DNA from 4 places in the Aeromonas bivalvium genome. Region 4 is predicted to be linked to each of the others. Evidence: riboswitches for the same ligand, from Rfam matches in the RefSeq annotation. Region 4 holds a riboswitch; each other region holds the start of a gene.
The links. Region 4 has a riboswitch for cyclic di-GMP ahead of ACEUCR_RS07105 (glycosyl hydrolase family 18 protein). Riboswitches for the same ligand answer to the same signal wherever they lie in the genome.

Region 1 (2,192 bases), 130 kb from region 4:
GCGGCGCCGACCACTATCTTGCCCGGGGTCACCCCCTGATCCAGCAGGGCCCTGACCCCCTTGTCCGTGGTGTACTTGGTGTCCGGATCCCAGCTGGCCGCAAACAGGTTGGTCTGGTGACCCAGCTCGGCATTGGTCCAGGCGCCATTGAAGTCGTAACTCATCAGGAAGATGTGGTCCATGTACTGCTGGGCCGCCTGATAATCGACCTTGGCTATCTTGTCGCCACCGGCGCTGATGGCCGAGGTGAGCTCGTACTGGCGACCCGTCTCGGCCTCCAGCTCGTCGAGCATGGCCCGCAGCTCCTGCATCAGGGTCACATAGGTGGCCCCATCGCTCGGGGCGCCGAGGTCGGGGTTGGCACCCGATCCCCCCGGGAATTCCCAGTCGATGTCTACCCCGTCGAAGAACTTCCAGGTCTGGAGGAACTCCTTGACCGAGGCGACGAAGGTGTCGCGCTTGGTCTTGTCACCGAGGAAATAGAAGGGGTCCGAGAGGGTCCAGCCGCCCACCGAGGGCAGGATCTTGAGGTCGGGGTGGGCCTGCTTCAATGCCATCAGGTTGCCGAAGTTGCCCTTGTAGGGCTCATCGAAGTCCTTGAGGTTGCCCTGGGGCATCTGGATGGCGGCCCAGGGATCGTGCATGGCCACCTTGAAGTCGGCGCGACCGGCGCAGGCGCGCTGCAGCGCCTCGAAGCTGCCCTCTATGCTCTTGAGGCCATCATTGATGCCATTGCCGCCGCAGATGGGGGTGAAGCCATAGAGGATGTGGGTCAGGTTCTGAGCCGGGATCTTGTCCACCGTGAACTTGCGGCCATAGACGCCCCACTCCACGTAGTAGGCCCCCACCACCTTGCCGGACTTGTTGACGTAGGGTTTGTTGTTCTCTTGCAGCGGGGCGTTGAGGGGCACCAGGTGGCTGCCATCTGTGTCGGCAACCACTATCTCCTTGGGATCGGAGCGGGTGCAGCCATCGGCGTTGCACAGCTCGATCTGCATCTGGTAGCGACCGCCCTTGGTCACCTTGAAGTTGGCGGTGCCGGAGGCGCCGGACGGGCCGCTCCACACCTCGACGCCGTCCAGCAGCACCTTGGCGGTCTGGCCCACGTCACCGGACCAGAGGTTCCAGCTCACGCTGACCGGCGCGCCGTCGGCATGGACGGTCACCAGCTTGTTGTAGGCGGTGGCGGCCTGATCCACCTCGACGATGGCAAACTTGGTCTCACCCCAGCCTATGGTGGGTTTGCCCGGGGCGGCAGCCTGCACCGAGGCGGCAAAACTGCCGGCGACCAGGAGGGCCAGCAGGGAAGGTTTTGGACTTAACATGTTGAATATCCTTATTTCGTTTCTCATTTTGGTCACGAAAAAGGCAACGCATGTCAGACAGGTAACACAGACAACATCCCCGCCCCGGCTTGGCGTCCGGTGGGAAACACAACCCTGTGGTGACCCCGCTATCTTAGGTACGACAGACCCTTAGACCGGAGGTTTTGCGTCCCGGCCTTTCGACCGGTTTGCCCTTTGGCACAACTTGATTCGCGATAAAAAAAATCGCCTGGGCAATATAGGCCACCCGGGGGGCTCAGGCAAACCCTCCCTGCGAGTCACCCCTTGTCGCAGGGATTCAAACAGCACAAAAAAGCGCCTTTTTACCGGCATTAAGCGCCATTTTTGTGGAGATCCTCTGCCAAGTTGCTTGCCCATTGCCAGAGGACTAATGTGTTAATTCGTGATCATCATCAAGTTTCCCGGTCCCCACCATGCTGTTCATCAACGCCCTGAGCTTGAGGGGCTTGACCGGCTTGCTGATGTAGCCATAGCCATGTTCGCGGATCTGGGCCTGCAATTCGCTCTTGCGATCCGCGCTGATGATGATGCCCCCCAGCTCCTTGCCAAGGGCGAGGCGCAGCATGTGCAGCGCCTGCAATCCTGTCTTGCCGTCGTCCAGGTGGTAATCGGACAGCACCAGGTCGGGCCTGAAGCTCGCCACCAGGATCTGGGCCTGGGCCAAATCCTGCACGCAGCGCACCTCGCAGCCCCAGCGCCCCAGCAGGGACGCCATGGCCACCAGGATCTCGGGCTCGTTGTCGAGGCAGAGCACCCTCACTCCCGCCAGCTGGCTGTCATGACGAAGCTGGGGCGCGGGCGTCGCCCTGGCCACCAGGGGACGACTGGCCAGGTTGAGGGTGATGG
Region 2 (2,192 bases), on a different contig from region 4:
ATCTGGCCCTGAGCCAGATGCAGCAGCTCAGGGTATTCCGGCAACTGCTCAGGGAGCAGGTGAGCCTGACCGACATCCGTACCATAGCGACCACCCTGCTCGACTCGAGCGAGCTGACCAAGGATCCCGTGCTGCTGGCGGCCGACGTGCGCTGCGCCCTCAAGCGCCAGATAGTGCGTCAGGTGATAGGGCAGCGGGAGCAGCTGGCCACCTTCACCCTGGACGATCGGCTGGAGCAGACCCTGCTGGCGGCCATGAACCAGTCCCAGCAGCAGGGCAAGGTGGCGCTGGACAGCTTCCCGGTCGATCCCCAGTTGTTGTCCCAGCTGCAACAGCACATGCCCCTGGTCAAGGAGCAGCTGCAGCAGCAGGGTCACCCTCCCGTGCTGGTGGTCATGCCCCAGCTGAGGCCCTTGCTGGCCCGCTATGCGGCCTCTTTCGCCAAGGGGCTCAGGGTGCTCTCCTACAACGAGATCCCGGAAGAGCTGAGGGTGGAAGTGATCGGCACCCTGGGGTGAAGCAAAAGGCCCGTGATCTCAGTCAGATAGGAAAAATCTATTCCGCATATGTCCTTGAACTGTCATGGCAACTTGTTATGATGCGCCGTGTTTTGACGCTGGACGTCAAAACCTGCTGATAATTATAACAATTTGATGAGTGCTATTCAGGCCGGCCCCTCGCCAGTCTGACTGCCCTTGCGAGGGCAGATCGCATGAAAAAGGCAAACTGAACTGAAAAGTCAGGACGCAAAGCCTCCGGTCTAATGGCATCCATGCCGACGATAGCGGGGTTACCAGGGATAGGTACCGTCACGAATGACACCTATTGGCAAACCGATGCGCGCGCGGCGTACCGGTGGTGTACTCCTTCCTCGGTTTTGACGCTTCAGTTCTGTTGATTGACGACCACACAATCACAGGTTCAGGTTCATATGCTTTCGGACGTTTCTCTGAAATGCACCCCAGCGCCAGCGGGCATTGGGGCGCACCCTCATCTGTTATTGCTTCAGCCAGACTCTTCTGCCGGGGAAGAGGTGCTGGCCATGCTGGAGAGTTCGGGATATCGGGTATCCAGGGTCGATTCGGCCAGACAGGCACGGGCCTGTCTGGAGGAAGAGAGAGTCGACCTGCTGTTGCTGGACGTGAGCACGCCCATCGACAACCTCAAGGGATTTCTGGGCAAGCTGACCGACACCGACAGTGTCATCCTGGTCAACGAGCATCAGGGCCATCTGGCCGCCGAGGCCATGGGGGCCGGCGCCATCGATTACATCATCAAGCCATTCGCTCGCCAGCAGATGCTGGACGCCATCCGCTGCGCCCTGCGCCTGCGCCAGCCGATCCCGGATCTCATCGCAGAGTCCGGTGCCAGCCGTCAGGTGTTGCAGCTGGCTCGCCGGGCGGCCAAGACCCAGGCCACCATCCTCATCGGCGGTGAATCGGGTACCGGCAAGGAGCGACTGGCACGCTACATCCACGACATGTCCCCCCGGGCAGACGGGCCCTTCGTCGCCATCAACTGCGCCGCCATCCCCGAGCCCATGATCGAGTCCATCCTGTTCGGTCACGCCAAGGGGGCCTTCACCGGGGCGAGCTCGGCCCAGCCCGGCAAGTTCGAGCAGGCCCAGGGCGGTACCCTGCTGCTTGACGAGATCTCCGAGTTGCCCCTGGCACTGCAGGCCAAGCTGCTGCGGGTATTGCAGGAGCGGCAGGTGGAGCGGCTGGGCAGCCATCAACTGATCAACCTGGATGTGCGCATCATCGCCGCCAGCAACAAGGACCTGCGTACCCAGGTGGGGGAGGGGCTGTTTCGCGAGGATCTCTTCTATCGCCTCGATGTCCTGCCCATGAGCTGGCCCGCCCTGCGGGACAGGCCGGGGGACATAGTGCCGCTGGCTGAATATTTCATCGCCCGTTATGCACCCAGGCAGGGCTACTGGCTGAGCCAGCAGGCGCGCCAGCAGCTGCTGAGCTACCGCTGGCCCGGCAATGTGCGTGAACTGGACAATGTCATCCAGCGGGCGCTCATCATGGCGCGAGGATTGCATATTCAGGCAATCGATTTGATGTTGCCCGGTGGGGCAGGGGGAGCAGAGCCGGGCCAGCCAGAGCCGTTGTCGCCCCCGGACGGGCTGGTGGAGACCCGCCGCCACGCCGAGTTCCAGTTCGTATTGGAGACCCTGCGCCGTTTCA
Region 3 (2,192 bases), on a different contig from region 4:
CGACCCGTTGCAGCTTGCTGCCGGCCTTGAGGTAGATGGGGTTCTGACCGTAGACGGGGTTGAACTGGCCGTCGGCCCCTTGCCCTGCGCGGATCTGGCTCTGCTCGGCATTGATCTTGGTTGCCAGGGCGTGGGCCCAGTTGTTCTTCAGGCCCTGCTCGGCGTCGGTTATGGTCAGCACGGTTTGCAGATCGGCCCGCTCGCCGCCGGCATCGAACACCCGGGTCCTGGCCTTGTCACCGGCCGCGAGATCGATGGAGGGGTAGATGGTGCCGGCCTGGCTCCAGCTCAGCGGCGGCTGGGTGCCATCATCGAAACGGGCGTCGATCAGGTTGTAGAAGCTGTTGGTGGTATCGCCCACCTCCCAGACCCCGAGGATGAGCTGATAGCCGGTGCGCGCCGGCAGGGTGCACTCATGGGTGACCTGCTTGGGGGGCTGCACCATGTTGCCGTCGATGACGCAGAAGGGGTTGAGATCGAATGCGTCTCTGGTCAGGGGCTGGTTCGGGTTCCAGTCCTGCCTGGTGAGGTAATAGCGCCAGTTGCGGGTCACGTGGTTGGCGGTGAAGGTCCAGCTGATATTGAAGGGGCCGGCCTGCACATTGCGCTTGGTCCAGCGATCGCTGGTCTGGGCGTTGAGCTCGCCAAATTGCGGATGCCCGGCCGAGGCGATCTGGCCGTCGGCTGGGCCGCCATCGGGGAAGCCGGACGGCGCCTCCAGGCTCTGGGGTTCCCACTGGATGGCGCCGCAGCCGATGTTGCCGCCGGTCTTGCACAGGGCGTTGCGTCCCTCCGGCTGGCTGATGTAACCGTGGGCGAGCACGCCGCCACTGGCCAGCAGCGCCAGCGCCGCAGCCACATGATTGAGTCGAATTTTTGCTGCCATACATTCCTCTGTTCGGTGATGTGGGCAGTCACCTTGGCTGGGGAAATCCCCGGTACACACCTGGGTGTGGTAACCCCGCTATCCTGGACGGCATGTCTTTAGACCGGAGGCTTTGCGTCCTGGCCTTTCAACCAGTTTGCCAAATGACTACTGAAAGGGTCATGGTGCCGCATTGGGCGGCAGTGCCATCATGACTATTTTTTGTTAAATAATTAAGTGTCAAAGTTGACAGCTTGACCCGCTCGATCTGGCGTCGTCGCTTAACGGCTTGTTTTGCCATTTGTCTGTGGAGGAAGGCCTGAACACTCAGCCTGATGATGGCGACAAAGGGGGGCCCTGGCGCAGTGGTGGCCGCCTCCTCTGCCAGCATGGCGGGCAGAAGAGGCGGTGGGGCGGGACGTGCGCTGACGCGCAGCGGCGCTGGCGGATCAGGCGTGCTGGCGAGTGTGCTCCGGCGCCTGATCCGCTGAGATGGCGCTGCCAAGCCGGAAGGCCGCCAGTCGCTCGTCCAGGCTGCGCGACAGTCCGGCCAGCAGCTCGCTCTCCTGGGCCAGCTGGGAGGCGGCCTGGGACATCTCGAGCGCCGAGTCATTGATGCCGCTGACGTTGCGGTTCATGTCTTCCGCCACCATGCTCTGCTGCTCCGCCGCCGTGGCTATCTGGGTCGCCATGTCGCTCACGTGCTGGATGTGACTGACGATGAGGGAGAGATCCTGCCCCGCCTTCTCGGACTGACCGACGCTGCTCTCCGCCAGCTTGCGGCTGGTGTCCATGGCACTGGCGGCGGTGACCGCCCGCTGCTGCAACTGGGTGATGGTGCTCTGGATCTCCTCGGTGGAGTGGCGGGTACGGCTGGCCAGCTGGCGCACCTCGTCGGCCACCACGGCAAAACCGCGGCCCTGCTCGCCGGCCCGGGCCGCCTCGATGGCGGCGTTGAGGGCCAGCAGGTTGGTCTGATCCGAGATGGCGCTGATGACGGCGGTCACTTCCCCTATCTGCATCACCCCCTCCTTGAGGCGATTGACCTGATGGGTGGCCTGCTCCACCTCGGTGGCCAGGGTCTGGATGCCGTGTACGCTGGCGTGGACGTCTTCGTTGCCGAGCCCGGCCTCGTTGGTGGCGTCCTGGGTGTCGCGGGCCGTGTTCTCGGCATGACCCGCCACATCCGAGATGGTGGCGCTCATCTCGTTCATGGCGGTGGCGAGCTGGGCCAGCTGATCCCGCTGGCTGTTGACCGCCTGATTGGTCTGCTCGGCGGAGGCGGCGATGCGCAGGGCGGCGTCCGCCACGTTGCGGGCTCCCTGGC
Region 4 (2,192 bases):
ATAACTTTGGTAGCGCCGAGGTGAGTTGGGGTTATAGCTCAGCTGGGAGAGCGCTTGCATGGCATGCAAGAGGTCCGCGGTTCGATCCCGCGTAGCTCCACCAAATTCTCCTCGAACAATCTGGAATCAAAGGGGTTATAGCTCAGCTGGGAGAGCGCTTGCATGGCATGCAAGAGGTCCGCGGTTCGATCCCGCGTAGCTCCACCAGGTTCCTGATTGACATGAAGTACCCAGGGCAGTGCGGTGTGTATCACCCATGCCGACCTTTGTGGGGTTATAGCTCAGCTGGGAGAGCGCTTGCATGGCATGCAAGAGGTCCGCGGTTCGATCCCGCGTAGCTCCACCACTATTTGCAGTAAAAGGCAAACGGCCGCCAGAACCGCTTGTCTAATGAAGAAAGAATTTGGGGCTATAGCTCAGCTGGGAGAGCGCTTGCATGGCATGCAAGAGGTCCGCGGTTCGATCCCGCGTAGCTCCACCAAATTCAGAGTGAAGGTCTTGACCTTGATTAGCCACAACTTGGGGTTATAGCTCAGCTGGGAGAGCGCTTGCATGGCATGCAAGAGGTCCGCGGTTCGATCCCGCGTAGCTCCACCAAATTCTCGTCACGAGAAGCTAAAAGGCCACCGCATCGCGGTGGCCTTTTTGTCATGGGCGCGTCAGCGCGGCCCCATGATCTGCCTCTACCCGCATCCGGCGCTCGCCGGCACACTCCCGGCAAACACCAAATTCATATGGCGCCATGAGGTGGCTCACAATTTCGCGTCATCACCCCCTGCTTCATGATGGCGGAAAATTTGCAGTGGCAGGCTGACAAGGCGGCTATGTGCCGGGCGTTGGCGACACGATCGCCGCCGTTAGCCGGTTTCCTCGTTGCCCAGCAAACATATTTCTCCTTGTGAATGAAGATTGAGCATTTGCGCCGGGCTTTCTATACTCGAGCCGTTCCTCACGGAACCCAGGTAAAGGGCAAACCGGCAGTGATGCCGGGACGCAAAGCCTCCGATCTGCCTCATTGAGCCAGACAGCGGGGTTTCCCGGGGTGACATGAGGGTATGTGGCCCCGTCCAAGGCCTGTTGTCGTTCCCTTTTTCCTCCCTGTTGCGATTGCGCTTTCCCGGTCTTAACGCCAAGACAAAACAAGGATGATAACAATATGCAACAGACCCTCAGGCCCAGCAGGCTCGCCATGCTGGTTGCCCTTGCGGCCATGCCCGCCTGGGCGCAGGCCGCCTATCCCGCCTATCAGGCCGGGACTGCCTATCAGGCTGGCGATATCGTCAGCAACGTCGGCAACCTCTATGAGTGCAAGGCGTTTCCCTATTCCGGCTGGTGCGGGGCTTCCCCTTACCACTACGAGCCCGGGGTCGGTGCCGTCTGGACCGATGCCTGGACCCTGTCTCAGGACCCCAACCCGCCCGGGCCTGAGCTGCCTGAGCTGACCCTATCTTCCCCTGCCGCCGGCAGCTCGGTGAGCGAAGGGGCCGAACTGGCCCTGGCCGTGACCCTGACCGGTGGCAGCACAGCGGTCGCCCAGGTGGTCTACCTGGTGGATGGCAGCCAGGTCGCCGTGGCCACGGCAGCCCCCTGGTCCGCCAGCTGGTCCGCCAGCGGCGTCGGCCCCCATCAGGTCACGGCCCGTGCCCTGGACAAGGATGGTAACAGCCTGGATGAAGCCCAGGTCGCCGTGACCGTGACCGCCGTGGTGGCCCCCGAGGCGCCTCAGGTCAGCATTGCGAGCCCCGCCGCGGGTGCCAAGCTGACCCTGGGCCGCGCCGTCACCGTGACCGGCAATGTCACCGATGCCAACGACGATGTGGCCAAGGTCGAGCTGTATGTCGATGGCAAGAAGGTATCTGAAGACAGCAGCGCCCCCTGGCAGCTGGGCTGGACCCCGCAAACCAAGGGCAGCGCCGCCCTGACCCTGGTTGCCGTGGACAGCCAGAGCCTGTCCGGCGAGTCGGCTCCCGTGTCGGTCAGCGTCGAAGAGGCCGCCCTGCCGCCCACCGGCGGCAATCTCTCCTGCGACGTGCGCCAGATCTACCGCGCCGACGGCAGCGAGTGCATGGGGGATGACCATGGCCGCCGCGTCATCGGTTACTTCACCTCCTGGCGCACCGGCAAGAATGGTCTGCCCTCCTATCTGGTGGGCGACATCCCCTGGGACAAGATCACCCACATCAACTATGCCT

Region 1: it holds a riboswitch for cyclic di-GMP, as region 4 does, so the genes downstream of both, ACEUCR_RS06530 (glycosyl hydrolase family 18 protein) here and ACEUCR_RS07105 (glycosyl hydrolase family 18 protein) in region 4, are expected to answer to the same signal.
Region 2: it holds a riboswitch for cyclic di-GMP, as region 4 does, so the genes downstream of both, ACEUCR_RS14025 (sigma-54-dependent transcriptional regulator) here and ACEUCR_RS07105 (glycosyl hydrolase family 18 protein) in region 4, are expected to answer to the same signal.
Region 3: it holds a riboswitch for cyclic di-GMP, as region 4 does, so the genes downstream of both, gbpA (N-acetylglucosamine-binding protein GbpA) here and ACEUCR_RS07105 (glycosyl hydrolase family 18 protein) in region 4, are expected to answer to the same signal.

What each region holds. Positions count from the first base shown of each region.
Region 1 is NZ_JBGXBV010000001.1:1,436,302-1,438,493, forward strand. Features, by position in the region: gene ACEUCR_RS06530 (glycosyl hydrolase family 18 protein) at 1-1,325, opposite strand, end outside; cyclic di-GMP riboswitch class I at 1,441-1,528, opposite strand; gene ACEUCR_RS06535 (hybrid sensor histidine kinase/response regulator) at 1,714-2,192, opposite strand, start outside.
Region 2 is NZ_JBGXBV010000005.1:284,651-286,842, reverse strand. Features, by position in the region: gene lfhA (lateral flagellar biosynthesis protein LfhA) at 1-518, shown strand, start outside; cyclic di-GMP riboswitch class I at 711-798, shown strand; gene ACEUCR_RS14025 (sigma-54-dependent transcriptional regulator) at 1,043-2,192, shown strand, end outside.
Region 3 is NZ_JBGXBV010000003.1:177,329-179,520, forward strand. Features, by position in the region: gene gbpA (N-acetylglucosamine-binding protein GbpA) at 1-886, opposite strand, end outside; cyclic di-GMP riboswitch class I at 952-1,037, opposite strand; gene ACEUCR_RS10255 (methyl-accepting chemotaxis protein) at 1,315-2,192, opposite strand, start outside.
Region 4 is NZ_JBGXBV010000001.1:1,561,345-1,563,536, reverse strand. Features, by position in the region: tRNA gene ACEUCR_RS07130 (tRNA-Ala) at 28-103, shown strand; tRNA gene ACEUCR_RS07125 (tRNA-Ala) at 132-207, shown strand; tRNA gene ACEUCR_RS07120 (tRNA-Ala) at 271-346, shown strand; tRNA gene ACEUCR_RS07115 (tRNA-Ala) at 406-481, shown strand; tRNA gene ACEUCR_RS07110 (tRNA-Ala) at 522-597, shown strand; cyclic di-GMP riboswitch class I at 959-1,041, shown strand; gene ACEUCR_RS07105 (glycosyl hydrolase family 18 protein) at 1,157-2,192, shown strand, end outside.